DNA from 3 places in the Mesorhizobium sp. M0491 genome. Region 1 is predicted to be linked to each of the others. Evidence: predicted binding sites of a transcription regulator. Region 1 holds the regulator's gene; each other region holds the start of a gene.
The links. Region 1 encodes HrcA, which represses chaperone genes, less so after heat shock. Its sites were predicted from a motif close to GTTAGCACTCNCNNNNNGNGAGTGCTAAC; they were not measured.
Positions count from the first base shown of each region.

Region 2: a site for HrcA is predicted at 1,743-1,771, ahead of groES (co-chaperone GroES). Genes of this name have one in related genera too.
Region 3: a site for HrcA is predicted at 1,978-2,006, ahead of NKI69_RS09465 (co-chaperone GroES). Genes of this name have one in related genera too.

Region 1 is NZ_JAMYRE010000005.1:297,681-302,628, reverse strand. It holds gene NKI69_RS08745 (LysE family translocator) at 36-653, opposite strand; gene NKI69_RS08740 (PQQ-dependent sugar dehydrogenase) at 765-2,117, opposite strand; gene NKI69_RS08735 (hypothetical protein) at 2,216-2,413, opposite strand; gene hrcA (heat-inducible transcriptional repressor HrcA) at 2,438-3,520, opposite strand; gene rph (ribonuclease PH) at 3,719-4,435, shown strand; gene NKI69_RS08720 (VOC family protein) at 4,618-4,948, shown strand, end outside.
Region 2 is NZ_JAMYRE010000007.1:228,359-233,306, reverse strand. It holds gene groL (chaperonin GroEL) at 1-1,317, opposite strand, end outside; gene groES (co-chaperone GroES) at 1,382-1,678, opposite strand; gene NKI69_RS11540 (class I SAM-dependent methyltransferase) at 1,912-2,706, opposite strand; gene NKI69_RS11535 (ATP-grasp domain-containing protein) at 2,779-3,630, shown strand; gene NKI69_RS11530 (TetR/AcrR family transcriptional regulator) at 3,698-4,324, opposite strand; gene NKI69_RS11525 (MFS transporter) at 4,448-4,948, shown strand, end outside.
Region 3 is NZ_JAMYRE010000006.1:103,755-108,702, reverse strand. It holds gene NKI69_RS09495 (LacI family DNA-binding transcriptional regulator) at 1-181, opposite strand, end outside; tRNA gene NKI69_RS09490 (tRNA-Cys) at 605-680, shown strand; gene NKI69_RS09485 (hypothetical protein) at 871-1,074, shown strand; gene NKI69_RS09480 (hypothetical protein) at 1,080-1,271, shown strand; gene NKI69_RS09475 (DUF1488 family protein) at 1,300-1,566, opposite strand; gene NKI69_RS09470 (hypothetical protein) at 1,563-1,811, opposite strand; gene NKI69_RS09465 (co-chaperone GroES) at 2,062-2,424, shown strand; gene groL (chaperonin GroEL) at 2,458-4,083, shown strand; gene msrC (free L-methionine (R)-S-oxide reductase MsrC) at 4,340-4,837, shown strand; gene NKI69_RS09450 (YeiH family protein) at 4,850-4,948, opposite strand, start outside.

The sequences.
Region 1 (4,948 bases):
AGGCCTGTTTGCGAAATGCTTTGGCCGAAAGCCCGCTATTGGCGGGCGGCAATCGCTGCAGCGGCACCGACCATGAAGCCGGCAGCCGTACGGTTCAGCGCCTTGAGCGCGCGCGGCGACTTCAGGAACCAGCGCGCCTTGGCGGCCAGCGCCAGATACGGCACCAGCACCACCAGAAGCACGACGACCGTCAGCGCGACGAGAATGCCGTAGTCGGCCAGCGTAATGGTCTTCAGGTCGACGATGGTCGGCGTGATGGCGAGGTAGAAGATCATCGTCTTCGGATTGCCGAGCGTGACGGTCAGGCCGGCGGCAAAGCTCGACAGCAACCCGCTTTTGCCTTTTCTGGCCTCGACGGTCTCGGGCGTGATGCCGCTGTTCCAGAAGCGCCAGCCGAGGAAGGCGAGATAGGCGACGCCGAGCCATTTGATGGCCAGGAAAACCATGCCGAAACTCTGTGCAACGATGGCGAGGCCGAGCACCACAGCGGTCAGATAGGTGATGTCGCCAACCATCAGGCCAAAGGACATCGCCAGCGACGAGCGGAAGCCGGAGCCGAGCGCACGGGCGACCAGCGCGGTGATGCCGGGACCAGGAATCGCGGCGGCGATGCCGAGAGCGGCGCTGTAGGCGAGGAATCCGGTGAGGGTCATGGTTGCGGCCTTGCGCGACGCTGCTATCACGGCATCCTATCGCACAAAGTCCGGCGGGCGTGAATTCCCTGAAACTCGGATTCGATTGCACCACGCCTGTGCGAACTGCGCTCAGGAACGACCGTCGCCATGGGTGACACGCCAGATGGTGCCGTTGCCGTCCTCGGTGACGATCAGCGCGCCATCCAGGGCCACCGCCACGCCGACCGGCCGCCCCCAGACCTCACCGTTCGAGACGACGAAGCCGGTGATGAAATCCTCATACTCGCCGGTTGGCTTGCCGTCCTTGAACAGCAACCGCACCACCTTGTAGCCGGTCCGGTTGCCGCGGTTCCATGACCCGTGCAGAGCGACGAAAGCATCGCCCTTGTACTCGGCCGGAAAGCTCTTCCCATCGTAGAAGGCGATGTTGAGCGGCGCCGAATGCGCCTGCATCAGCACATCGGGAACGGTCGTTTTGCCGGCAAGATCGGGGCGCTCACCCTTGTGGCGCGGATCCTCATTGTCGCCGATATAATACCACGGCCAGCCATAGAAGGCGCCGTCCTTGATCACGGTCGCGTATTCGGGCGGCACATTGTCGCCAAGCGCATCCCGTTCGTTGACGACGCACCACAGCGCGCCGGTCGCCGGCTGCACGGTCATGCCCGAGCAGTTGCGCAGGCCGGTGGCAAGGATGCGGCCATTCTTGCCATTGGGATCGAAGGCCAGGACGCCGGCGCGGCCGTCCTCGGATCCCCATGTGGCGCCGAGCGGCTGCGACTTCGCCCAGGCGTCGAGGCCGCCCTTCGGTTCCTTGCCCATGCGCTCGGCGACATTCGATCCCGAGCCGACCGACAGATAAAGCGTCTTGCCATCCGGCGAAAAGGCGATGTCGCGGGTCCAGTGATGATTGGCGGGGATGTTGCCGACGATGGTTTCCGGATCGCCGGAGGCCTTCAGGTCGCCATTGCGGTAGGCAAAGCGCACGATGCTGTCGCTGTTGGCGACATAGATCCATTGCGGGTCAGCGCCCGGCGGATAGAAGGCAATGCCATAGGGCCGTTTGAGATTGCCGGCAAAGATGCCGTCCTGCACAGGGCTCGCGCTGCCTTCCGCCAGGCGATAGATGCGGACCTGATTTGCTTTGCTGTCGGCGACGAACAGGTCACCGTTCGGCGCGACGCGCACGACGCGTGGATTGTCGATGCCTGATGCAACCAGCTCGGCCGAGAATCCCGGCGGCAGTTGCAGCTTCGCGTCTGCCGGCATGTCCGCAACGCCGGCGCTGTTCGAGGTCGATCTGTTGGCATAGGGCTTAGGCAGATCATCCGGTCTGATCAGCCGACGTGTGCCCGGCTTGTCCGCTCGCCAGTCGCCGAAGGCGGCCGCACCTTTCAGCACCGGCTCGTCCGCCTGCTGCGCGAACGAAGCGGTCGAGAGAAACAGTGCGGCGAAAAGTGCGGGGCCGGCAAAACGCATCATTCGGTCCTCCAATGTTTGGGCGTGAGAACAGGAACGAGCGGTCTCGTCGATCGTTCCACGGCACACGATGAGGTGGAGGAAGCTTCCGGTTTCCCGGCTCAGGTCCCGGCGGCGTAAAAATCGTCGTCGAGGCGTTTTTCCAACTCGACGAGGTCAGCCGGCAGCGGCAATCCCATGGCGCGCATTTCCTGCAGTTTTTCACGCAACTGCTCCTGGATCTCGTGCTGGTCTTCCGGCTGGTTGACCATCTCTTCCAGCAGCAGGCTGATCCGGGCCTTGAATTCTTCGAGCGCCATCATCGTCTCCTCGGTTGGATCAGCTCAGCGCAGCATGCGGGAAATCAGCTGCGCCGTATAGTCGACCATTGGGACGATGCGCGCGTAGTTCAGCCGGGTCGGGCCGATGACGCCGAGCGCGCCCACGACGCGGGCATCCTTGTCGCGATAGGGCGCGACAACCAGCGACGAGCCTGACAGCGAAAACAGCTTGTTTTCCGAGCCGATGAAGATGCGCACGCCCGATCCCTCTTCGGCGAGGTCAAGCAGCTGGATAAGCCCGTCCTGCGTCTCCATGTCCTCGAACAGATGGCGCAGCAGTTCGATGTCGGCCTGGGCGGTGACGTTTTCGAGCAGATTGGCGCGGCCACGCACGATCAGCCGCGCCGGCAGGCCGCTGTCTGCGCCTGCCCACACCGCCAGTCCCTTTTCGACCAGGTCCTGCGACAGCGTGTCGAGTGCGGCGCGGGTTTCTTCCTTGATGCGGGCGATCTCGATCCGCGCCTCGGCCAGCGTGCGGCCGCGTATATGGGCGTTGAGGAAATTCGAGGCCTCGTGCAGTTGCGAGACGGTGATGCCGGCGGGCAGCTCGACGACGCGATTTTCGACGTCGCCATTCTGCGACACCAGCACCGCCAGCGCCTTGGTCGGTTCGAGCTGGATGAATTCGATGTGCTTCAGCGCCACCTCGTTCTTGGCGGCCAGCACCAGGCCGGCGCCGCGCGACATGCCTGACAGCATCTGGCTGGCCTCGGTCAGCATGTGTTCCAGCGTCGCGCCCGAGCCGGACGCCCGAACCTGTGCCTCGATGGCGCGGCGCTCCTCGTCGGAAAGGTCGCCAAGCTCCATGAAGGCATCGACGAAGAAACGCAGGCCGGCCTGCGTCGGCAACCGGCCGGCCGAGATGTGCGGCGCGTAGATCAGGCCGAGATGCTCGAGATCGCTCATCACGTTGCGGATGGTCGCCGGCGACAGCGAGGACGGCAGGATGCGCGACAGGCTGCGCGAGCCCACCGGTTCACCGTCCCTGAGGTAGGAATCGACAATGCGCCGGAAGATGTCGCGGGAACGCATATCGAGCGACTGAAGCGCGGGCGACTGCGAACTCGGATCGACTGCCTTGGTCATACGGCCAAAAACCTCCGGCCCAAGGATATAGACTTACACTGCACCCGCGCAACCCGGTGTCTTTGTGAGATCACCCGGTGTCTGTGTGAGATCACCCGGTGTCTGCGTCAGATCGTCAGGCCATTTTCCTTTGCGCCACGCGTCCCATGCGGTTACAAGCCGGCCAAGATTCCGAAAAATGACAAGAAAGCAGCCTGAATGCGCCCTTCCAAACGCCAATTCGACGAAATGCGTGCCATCTCCTTCGAGCGCGGCGTCTCCAAGCATGCCGAAGGCTCGTGCCTGGTGAAGTTCGGCGACACGCATGTCCTGTGCACGGCCAGCCTTGAGGAAAAAGTGCCTGGCTGGATGCGCAATTCCGGCAAGGGCTGGGTGACGGCCGAATACGGCATGCTGCCGCGCTCGACCGGCGAGCGCATGCGCCGCGAGGCTTCGGCCGGCAAGCAGGGCGGCCGCACGCTGGAAATCCAGCGGCTGATCGGCCGCTCCCTGCGCGCCGTGGTCGATTTGCAGGCGCTGGGCGAGCAGCAGATCACCGTCGACTGCGACGTCATCCAGGCCGATGGCGGCACCCGCACCGCATCGATCACCGGCGGCTGGGTGGCGCTGTATGACTGCCTGCGCTGGATGGAAGCGCGCCAGATGGCCAGCGTCGCCAAGGTGCTGAAGGACCATGTCGCTGCGATCTCCTGCGGCATCCATGACGGTCAGCCGGTTATCGACCTCGACTATATCGAGGATTCCGCGGCCGGCACCGACGCCAATTTCGTCATGACCGGCAAGGGTGGCATCGTCGAGATCCAAGGCACCGCCGAGGGCGAGCCTTTCTCCGAAGAGCAGTTCGCGGACTTGATGGGCCTGGCCAAGAAAGGCATCCAGCGGTTGGTGAGTTTGCAGCAGATGGCAGTGGCTTAGGATTAAATGCCGAGCTTGAACACCCCCCTCTGCCCTGCCGGGCATCTCCCCCGCAAGGGGGGAGATCGGATGTCGTTTCGGGCTTCGCTAATCTCTAACGTTGCAAAGGGCGCGGCGATGCGGAGGCTGCCAATCTCCCCCCTTGCGGGGGAGATGCCCGGCAGGGCAGAGGGGGGTGCCTCGTGATGCCCTCTGCCATCCTTGAATCAGCTCTCTACGTCAGCGACCTGACCGCAGCGGAAACCTTCTACACCGACATCCTCGGCCTCCCCCTCCTCGGCAAGGTGGCCGGCCGGCATCTCTTCTTCCGCTGCGGCCCCGGCGTGCTGCTCGTCTTCAACGCCGAGGCGACCAAAATCCCGCCGGCGTCCGACGCCAGGCTGCCGGTGCCGCCGCACGGCACGGTCGGCGAAGGCCATCTCTGCTTTGCTGCGACCGCCGACGAAATCGTGCGCTGGAAAGCGCATCTTGAGGCGAAGAACATCGCTATCGAAAGCGAATTTGAATGGCCGC
Region 2 (4,948 bases), on a different contig from region 1:
GATGCCGGCGGCCTGGTCGGCGTTGACGCCGGTGGCCTTGATGTTGGCCGAAGCGCGCAGCAGGGCTACGCCACCACCAGCAACGATGCCTTCTTCGACGGCCGCGCGGGTCGCGTTGAGGGCGTCATCGACGCGGTCCTTCTTTTCCTTGACTTCGACTTCCGTCGCACCGCCGACGCGGATCACCGCAACGCCGCCGGCGAGCTTCGCCAGACGTTCCTGCAGCTTCTCCTTGTCGTAGTCCGAAGTGGTCTCTTCGATCTGCTGCTTGATCTGGGCGACGCGGCCCTGGATCTCGGCCTTCTTGCCGGCGCCGTCGACGATGGTGGTGTTCTCCTTGGAGATCGACACCTTCTTGGCGCGGCCGAGCATGTTGAGGCCGACGTTCTCGAGCTTGATGCCGAGGTCTTCCGAGATGACCTGGCCACCGGTGAGGATGGCGATGTCTTCCAGCATGGCCTTGCGGCGATCACCGAAGCCCGGCGCCTTGACGGCGGCGATCTTCAGGCCGCCACGCAGCTTGTTGACGACCAGCGTGGCCAGAGCCTCGCCTTCGACGTCTTCCGAGATGATGAGCAGCGGCTTCGAGGTCTGCACGACGGCTTCGAGAACCGGCAGCATGGCCTGGAGGTTGGACAGCTTCTTCTCGTGCAGGAGGATGTAGACGTCCTCGAGCTCGGCAACCATCTTGTCGGCGTTGGTGACGAAGTAGGGCGAGAGATAGCCGCGGTCGAACTGCATGCCTTCGACGACTTCGAGTTCGGTCTCGGCGGTCTTGGCTTCCTCAACCGTGATGACGCCTTCGTTGCCGACCTTCTGCATCGCTTCCGCGATCATCTTGCCGACCGACTCGTCGCCATTGGCCGAGATCGTGCCGACCTGGGCAACTTCCTCGGAGGTCTTGATCTTCTTGGCAGCCTTGCCGAGCGCCGCGACGACTTCGACGACGGCCAGATCGATGCCGCGCTTCAGGTCCATCGGGTTCATGCCGGCGGCTACCGCCTTGTGGCCTTCCTGGACGATCGACTGCGCCAGAACGGTCGCGGTCGTGGTGCCGTCGCCGGCGATGTCGTTGGTCTTCGAAGCAACTTCGCGGACCATCTGCGCGCCCATGTTCTCGAACTTGTCTTCAAGCTCGATTTCCTTGGCGACGGTGACGCCGTCCTTGGTGATGCGCGGGGCGCCGAACGACTTGTCGATGACGACGTTGCGGCCCTTGGGGCCGAGCGTGACTTTCACCGCGTCGGCGAGGATGTTGACGCCGCGCAGCATGCGCTCGCGGGCATCACGGGAGAATTTTACGTCTTTGGCAGCCATTTTTAGCTCCTGGCAGGGGCTTTGATCGAGCCCGGGAATTCAGTTGACGGGGAAAGGCCTGATATCAGCCGATGATGCCCATGATGTCGGATTCCTTCATGATCAGAAGGTCTTCGCCATTGAGCTTGACTTCGGTGCCCGACCACTTGCCGAACAGGATGCGGTCGCCGGCCTTGACGTCCAGCGGGACCAGCTTGCCAGCTTCGTCACGAGCGCCGGAGCCGACAGCGATGATCTCGCCTTCCTGCGGCTTTTCCTTTGCCGTGTCGGGGATGATGATCCCGCCAGCGGTCTTGGATTCGGATTCGACCCGGCGAACGACCACGCGGTCATGAAGCGGGCGGAACTTCGACTTTGCCATTTTTTCTTCCTCGATGAGAACGGTGAGAAACAGTTCCTCCGTCCGGCGGCGCCGGACATATGTGGTTAGCACTCACCAAAGGCGAGTGCTAACGTGGCGCTGAAATAGGCTGACGGCTTTTGAGAGTCAAGGTGCGCGAAGGCCGCGATGCGAGCGAAATTTTTCTCATGCTGCCGCACGATTTTACAAAGCCTGGGTTGCGCCTGCCCCGGTCGAGCGCCGTCCTGCTATCTTCAGTGTCTTGGCGCCCGCAGCACCAACAGCGGGCATCGCTCGGCGAGCCCATAGCTCCCGGTCAAAGCGATGCGAACATCACCAAAGAACGCTTCCGCCTCGCTCGCCAATGCAGTCGCCGGCGCGAAGGTGTAGATGGCCGGCGAGTTCCGATAGACATCGATGGTGCCGATGGTGGGCAGGTCCCAGCCCGTGCGAGCCGAAAGCTCTTTGCGGTCAGGAAACAGTGCATCGAACCTTTCCGCGATCATCCTGACCGGAATGGCATGGTCGGGCGCATCGCCCGTCGCGGTCATTGCGACGCGCCATTTGAGTTCGTGGAAGGTCGAGACACCGCCCGACAGTGCAAGCGCCCGCACCGCCGCCGGATCGTCCGGTGTTTCGGGACCGGCAAAGAGACGCAGTCCCGCTCGGCCGTCGGTGCGCAGTACGCCGGCGATCGCCTCAAACAGCGCCCGGCGCGCGGTTGAAAGGCCGAGCGCCGACAGGCAGCCATCGCCGATCACCGCATCGATGCTTGCGTCCGACACCGGCAAGTCGAGCCAGTCGCCGTTGATTGCCTTTCGCAACGCGGTGTCGCCTGGCCAGATACCGGCGATCATGTCGGAGGATTCGTCGACGGCCATCATCGTCGTCCCGAGCCCGGCGAGTTCCGGCGTCACGCCGAGCAGAATGACGTGCGCCTTCGAAAGGTCGAGCTCACGCTCATAGGCCTCAACCGCTTCCGCTGGCGGCCGCAACGGTGGCCCGAGCAACTGCCAGTGCCCTCGAATGGCATTCCAATGGTCGGTCATCCACACCCCCAAGCCGGCATTGTATTTGCAGGCATAATGGAGGACGCTGATGAAGCCAAGCTCGGGGGGCGCATGACACGCATCGCGGTTATTACGCATGAGTTCGACAGGTTCGAACGCCGGCGTGGCCTGCTGTTTCGCCGCCGGAGCTCCTATATGCTTTTCGGTTTGCTGGAGGAACTGAAGCGACGCGGTCATTCCGTCCGCATAATCCCCGGAACGTCGGCAAAGCCGGAGGCCGACATCGCGGTGCTGCACGTCGATGCGACTGTGACGCCCCCCGAATATGTCGAATACGCACGCGCTTTTCCCTTCTGCCTGAACATCGGAGCCGCCGACATCTCCAAGCGACGCGTCAGTGGCGCGGTGATCGGCAAGGAGGACGACTGGCAAGGACCGGTCATCGTCAAGAGCAATCTCAACAATCTCGGGATGCGGGAGCAAGCGCTCAACCGGCGATCGCTGCGAGCCGGGAAGCCGAAGCCGTTTCCCGGCGTCGAGCTCATCGAGGGTTATCGCGTCTATGCATCCCTTTCGGATGTTGCGCCGGAGGTCTTCGACCGCAGCGATCTCGTCGTCGAAAAATTCATTCCCGAGCCGGAGGCGGACGGCTTTGGAGCCCGCTTCTGGATATTCTGCGGCGAGCGCGAGCGCTGCACCCGCCATGTCTCGCCGCAGAGCCTCGTCAAGGGCGACGACACGATCCGACGTGAGCCGGTTCCGGTTCCCGACGAGCTTCGCACGTTGAGGCGCCGGCTTGGCTTTGACTACGGAAAGTTCGATTTCGTCATGCATGAGGGCAGGGCGGTGCTGCTTGATGCCAACAAGACGCCCGGTGGCGCCCGCAATCTTTCTGCGTTTCTCGCTGCCGGCAATGCCAATCTTGCCGACGGCTTCGAAGCCCTTGTCCGCCAGGTCGCATAGCGGGCGTTCTGATGCTTGCGATGCCCGACACCTCTCATTCGCGGCAGCTTGCTGACGATCGCCACGGCTACAAAAACAGCCGCAGCTGGGTGTGAATGATAGACCGGTAATCCTCGATGGTCTGGCGGCTTTCCGGTTCGCCCTCGGCGAGCGCCAGGCGCACCACGCCGCCGGCGAGCTGGAAGATCAGCAGAACCATGCGTTCGAACTGCTCGCGCCTCTCGGGCTTGAGCAAGGCGATGACGTGGTCGCAGAACATTTTGGCTTGGTACCGGGTTTCCGCGATGTCGAGGTTCTTGAGCGCCTTGTCGGCCTGGATGGCGTTCTGCAGATCCTGGATGGCCGGATCGCCGGCGACACGGTTGAGATAATCATCGAGCAGCCGGTCAGCGGCCACGATCACATCCTTCGCCTCGTGGATTTCGGCGATGATCGTCGTCAGCCGTGCCCGGCTGACCTCTGAAAACCGTTCATAGAGCATCGCCAGGATCGCCGATTTGTTGGGAAAATAGTGGTAGACGGTGGCGATCGGCCCGCCCGCCAGCATGCCGACCTCCTTCATGGTGACGGCGTCGATACCCTTTTCCCCGATCAGCCGCATGGTCGTCGACAGGATCGCGTCGATGCGCTCGCGGCTGCGTTCCTGCTTGGGCCTGCGCCTCGGCTCGGTCGCCATTCTTTTCAATTCGGTCATGCACCGATCTTTCGCACAGTTTTCAAATTCCGGTTGACAAGAAATATGATCAAGTATCAGTTTCTGAAATACTGACAGGTTGTCAGCTTTTTTGCCGCACGGCAAGGACGTTGGGAGGCGCCTTTGGCTTCGACAGACACCGGCCATGCAGGCAGTGGCGACTGGCTGGTCGGCAATCCGACCGGCTGGCAGCTTGCCTCGGCCCTGTGGATCGGTTCGGTGGGCCTGCTCATCCTCGGGCTGCAGCCCGTGTTGCTCGGCGCCCTTTACACTGAGGGTCATGTCAGCGGCGACGAACTGGCGCTGGTCGCCACCGCCGAGATGATCGCCATTGCCATCGGTTCGGCTGTCGTGGCGATGCTGCTTTCGGCGCACCACATGCGCTGGAAAAGTGCCGTCCTTCTGCTGCTGCTGGCGCTGGCCAATGTGTGGACGGCCTATGCCGCGAGCGCCGGCACGCTGATTGCGGCCCGCGCCCTGGCCGGGCTCGCCGAGGGCGGTCTGGTCGCCATCGCCACCGAACTGATCGCCCGCTCGCGGCGCGCCGAGCGCATCGGCGGCTATTTCGTCACCATGCAGACGCTGGCGCAATGCGCGCTCGCCCTGTTGCTGGCGCTCTATGTA
Region 3 (4,948 bases), on a different contig from region 1:
TGGGTCGGAAGCCAAGCCGCCGGGCGGTCTCGCGAATGCGTTCGCGCGTCTCGGCTGTCATCCGGCCCTGGCCGTTGAGCGCCTTGGATGCGGTGGCGACGCTGACTCCGGCCTGGGCGGCCACGTCACGCAAGGTGACTGGCTTGGAAAAGACCGGAACAGGCAGATCGTCCGATGGCATCGCGCCGAGATCCTTGGTTGGGAAAAGGTTTTCTCTTGCCGAGCCGGATAAGGCCCGGCAGGTGGCCGAGCCCGACGACGATTGTTTGAGAAAACCTTTTCTCAGATGAAGCTAAGCCAGATCGAATCGCTGTTCAAGGGGAAAAGTTGGTTGGCCTCCGCTCCTCTCCTCCGAAATGCAACGCGGGGTAAAAGCAGCCTCGGAAGCGCGTAGCTCAGGGGAAGAACGTCAGTCGCAGTGCTGGAGGCCCTCGGTCGAGACGGGGCGGGCTGCCGCTTGGGGCGTGAAGGATTTCAACTCTGCGCCGGAAGCGAGACCCGGCAAGGTTGGCTGGCGAACGCTCTGAAACTCGACCCCGAAAATTCTGAACAATCCCTCGGGATTAACCTTTCCGTAAATATTTGGCCGCTACTTCACAGCCATGGCCTCGTGGCGGAGCGGCTACGCTGGAGACGGCAAATCTCTGAAGCCTCGGTTCGATCCCGAGGCGAGGCCTCCAAAATTTGGCGTCCCAATCTGCCCCGGGCGCAGTCAGTTCCCACGAATAGATTGTGTGTTGCGAATGCAGTAGGGACTGGCCGTCAAAGCAGTCCTGTCTTGAATTTGGCATGCAGGCGCTCGCGAAAAAAGTGCTATGGAAGGGGTGCGAGCGTTCTTGCTTCGCTTTTCCCTGACATTCGAGGCCTTTCGTGCGTGAACCGTCGCTGCTGCCCGTCTTTGGAAAACTTGGCCTCAAGGCCCCAGTCGCCTTGGCGGCGGCACCGGTCTCGTCGGCAGGTGTGCCGCACCTGCGGAAGCTTCTGGCCGTGCATGGCGGCATGGTGCTGAAACTGTCGGTCGTCGCCTGGACGGTGCTGATCCTGGGCGCCGTGTTTTTCACGATGCAAGGCTGACCGCCATGGCCAACCGCTACACGCTGCGCATGGAGCTTCCCCAGAGCTGGAGCATCATCGATGTCTTCACCGGCCAGCCTGCGGTTGTCCGGCAAAAGGTGATGGTCGGGATGGGGCCGCGCGAGGCCGAGGACATGGTCGTGCAGATGAATGTCCGCGACGTCAGACGCCGCGAAAGGGCCGAGCGCAAGACCTGATCGCGGTCAGCGCCAACTCGCCGCCATTTCAGCCGAAATCGGCCGCCGTCAGCACATACATGCTCTTGCGGGTGCGGTCATAGGCCTTCGACGCCACCTCGCGGATGGCGCTGCTCTCGGTGTCGAATGTCTGGAGATAACCGGCTTCGTCGGCAGCTGTGCCCGGCCGCATCTTGGCCATGGCGTCGGCAGCGACGGAAAACGAGATCTGGAACATGCCGTCATGGCCAACGAAACGAATGCGCTGGCCCGCTTCGTCATAGCTGCGGCTGCGGTTGGGAAAGGTGAGGCTCATGTCTTGGCCTCCGTGGCTTTCTTGGTCACCCGCTTCTTCTTCGGCGTCGGATTGAGGGCCTCGGCGACACGATCGGCCTCTTCCTTGGCCAGCCGAAGCTCCCTCAGCCTTGCCGTCTTGATTTCCCTGGCTCTTGCCTCGGACATATATTCGGCGGTCGCCTTGTTTTTCTCCGCTGTCTTCTTCTGCTTGTCGACAAAGCGGGCTTCAGCTTTTTCCATGATCGTCTGATTGCCTTCGGCCATCGAAGAAATCTCCCTTGTGCCTGAAATCGTGAAAGTGAACTTGTCCGATAAATAGGCACTCGATCGGCAAAATTCAATCTTTTGAATTATTTGACATTCTGCGGATATCACGAAACGGCCAGCTGAAATAATACTTTTGAATATTTAATATGGTCCGCGAATAATTTTTGGCACTCCTATCTATCGAGTGCCAACGCGTCTATAGAGGAGGGGCGTGGCCGCCTGTGCCGGCCCCAGAAAGAAAGTTCCCATGAAATTTCGGCCACTCCACGACCGCGTCGTCATTCGTCGCGCCGAAGGCGATATCAAATCCAAGGGCGGGATCATCATCCCCGACACTGCCAAGGAAAAGCCGCAGGAGGGCGAAGTCATCGCCGTCGGGCCTGGCGCACGCGACGAAAACGGCGCGCTTGTTCCGCTCGACGTCAAAGCCGGCGACTTCATCCTGTTCGGCAAATGGTCGGGCACCGAGGTCAAGATCGACGGCGAGGACCTTCTGATCATGAAGGAAGCCGACATCATGGGCGTCATCGACAAGAGCGAGACCGGGATCATCGACAAGGGCGAGACGGCTGCAACCGACAAGACCGTGGCCGCCAAGAAAGCTGCCTGACCTCATTTTCTCCGAACGAACTGGATAAAAATCATGTCTGCCAAGGAAATCAAATTCTCCACCGATGCGCGCGACCGCATGCTACGCGGCGTCGAGATCCTCACCAATGCGGTGAAGGTCACGCTCGGCCCCAAGGGCCGCAACGTCATCATCGACAAGGCCTATGGCGCGCCGCGCATCACCAAGGACGGCGTCACCGTCGCCAAGGAAATCGAGCTTGCCGACAAGTTCGAGAACATGGGCGCCCAGATGGTGCGCGAAGTGGCCTCGAAGACCAACGACCTCGCCGGTGACGGCACCACCACCGCCACGGTGCTGGCCGCCTCGATCCTGCGCGAAGGCGCCAAGCTGGTCGCCGCCGGCATGAACCCCATGGATTTGAAGCGCGGCATCGACCAGGCGGTTTCCGCCGTGGTCAAGGAAATCCAGGCGCGCGCCAAGAAGGTCAAGTCGTCGGCCGAGATCGCACAGGTCGGCACCATCGCCGCCAATGGCGATGCCAGCGTCGGCGAGATGATCGCCAAGGCGATGGACAAGGTCGGCAATGACGGCGTCATCACAGTCGAGGAAGCCAAGACCGCAGAGACCGAACTCGACGTCGTCGAAGGCATGCAGTTCGACCGCGGCTATCTCTCGCCCTATTTCGTCACCAATGCCGACAAGATGCGCGTCGAGCTGGAAGAGCCCTACATCCTCATCCACGAGAAGAAGCTCGGCAATCTGCAGGCGATGCTGCCGATCCTCGAAGCGGTGGTGCAGAGCGGCAGGCCGCTGCTGATCATCTCCGAGGACGTCGAGGGCGAGGCTCTGGCGACGCTGGTCGTCAACAAGCTGCGCGGCGGCCTCAAGGTCGCGGCCGTCAAGGCGCCGGGCTTCGGCGATCGCCGCAAGGCGATGCTGGAAGACATCGCCGTGCTGACATCAGGCCAGATGATCTCCGAGGACCTCGGCATCAAGCTTGAAAACGTCACCATCGAGATGCTCGGCCGCGCCAAGCGTGTGCTGATCGAGAAAGACACCACCACGATCATCGACGGTGCCGGCACCAAGGCGACGATCCAGGCGCGTGTCGCCCAGATCAAGGGCCAGATCGAAGAGACGACCTCCGACTACGACAAGGAGAAGCTGCAGGAGCGACTGGCCAAGCTCGCCGGCGGCGTTGCCGTCATCCGCGTCGGCGGCGTCACCGAGTCGGAAGTCAAGGAAAAGAAGGACCGCATCGACGATGCGCTGAACGCCACCCGCGCGGCGGTTGAAGAAGGCATCGTGCCCGGCGGCGGCGTGGCTCTGCTGCGTGCCCGCTCGGTGCTTGGCGGCCTGACCGGCGCCAATGCCGATGTCACGGCCGGCATCACGATCGTGCTGCGGGCGCTCGAAGCGCCGATCCGCCAGATCGCCGAGAATTCCGGCGTTGAAGGCTCGATCGTCGTCGGCAAGCTCACCGACAGCAAGGACCACAATCAGGGTTTTGACGCCCAGAACGAGGTCTATGTCGACATGATCAAGGCAGGCATCGTCGATCCGGCGAAAGTGGTGCGCACCGCACTGCAGGATGCCGGTTCGATCGCAGCCCTTCTGATCACCGCCGAAGCGATGATCACCGACATCCCGCCGAAAGACGCTGCCCCGGCGGGCGGCGGCGGTATGGGCGGCTACTAAAACCCGGGACTTGTCCGATCTCTTTGAGAGGTGAATGACGGCCCCGATCGGGGCCGTCATGATTCTCAAGATGATCGCAAAGTTTACGCATAGCTGCCTTGCCGTCCGGCTCAGCGCCGGGAGGCACCCCTGATCTTGCGGCTTTCGGAGGGGACGCAATCCACGCTAGACTGTGCGGGCGGCCGTCTGGTCGCGGAGCTCGCCGACTTTGGCAAGCGATCGGACGAACAGCTATCCTCGATACGGAGACACGTTCATGTTTGCGGCCAAGGCCATCGACACCTCAGACAAGGCCGCGTTCTACCGCGACCTCGCCACTCAGCTTAAGGCGCTGCTCGACGGCGAGCGCGATTCGATCGCCAACGCCGCCAACACCGCAGCACTCATCTTCCAGATGGTGCCGGACCTCAACTGGGCCGGGTTCTATTTCCTGCAGTCGGACGAGGAAATGGTGCTCGGGCCGTTCCAGGGCAAGCCGGCCTGTATGCGCATCGCCGTCGGCAAGGGCGTGTGCGGAACGGCGGTCGAACTCGGCACCTCGATGCTGATCAAGGACGTGCATGATTTTCCCGGCCACATCGCCTGCGATGCCGACTCGCGCTCGGAACTGGTGGTGCTGCTCGAGGACGATGAAGGCGTCTTCGGCGTGCTCGATCTCGACAGCCCGCTGCCCGGCCGCTTCGACAAGGCCGACCAGGCCGGCATCGAGACGCTGGCGGCGATCTATGCCGCGGCGAGTTCGTTCGAGGACTAGGCCCGGTTTAGACTAGGCGAATTTCACCAGCAGCAGGCTGAAGCAGCCGATGAACAGGAAGGCCGAGAAGGCGAGCGCCAAGGGGCGCAGGCCGCGTGAGCGCAACTGCGA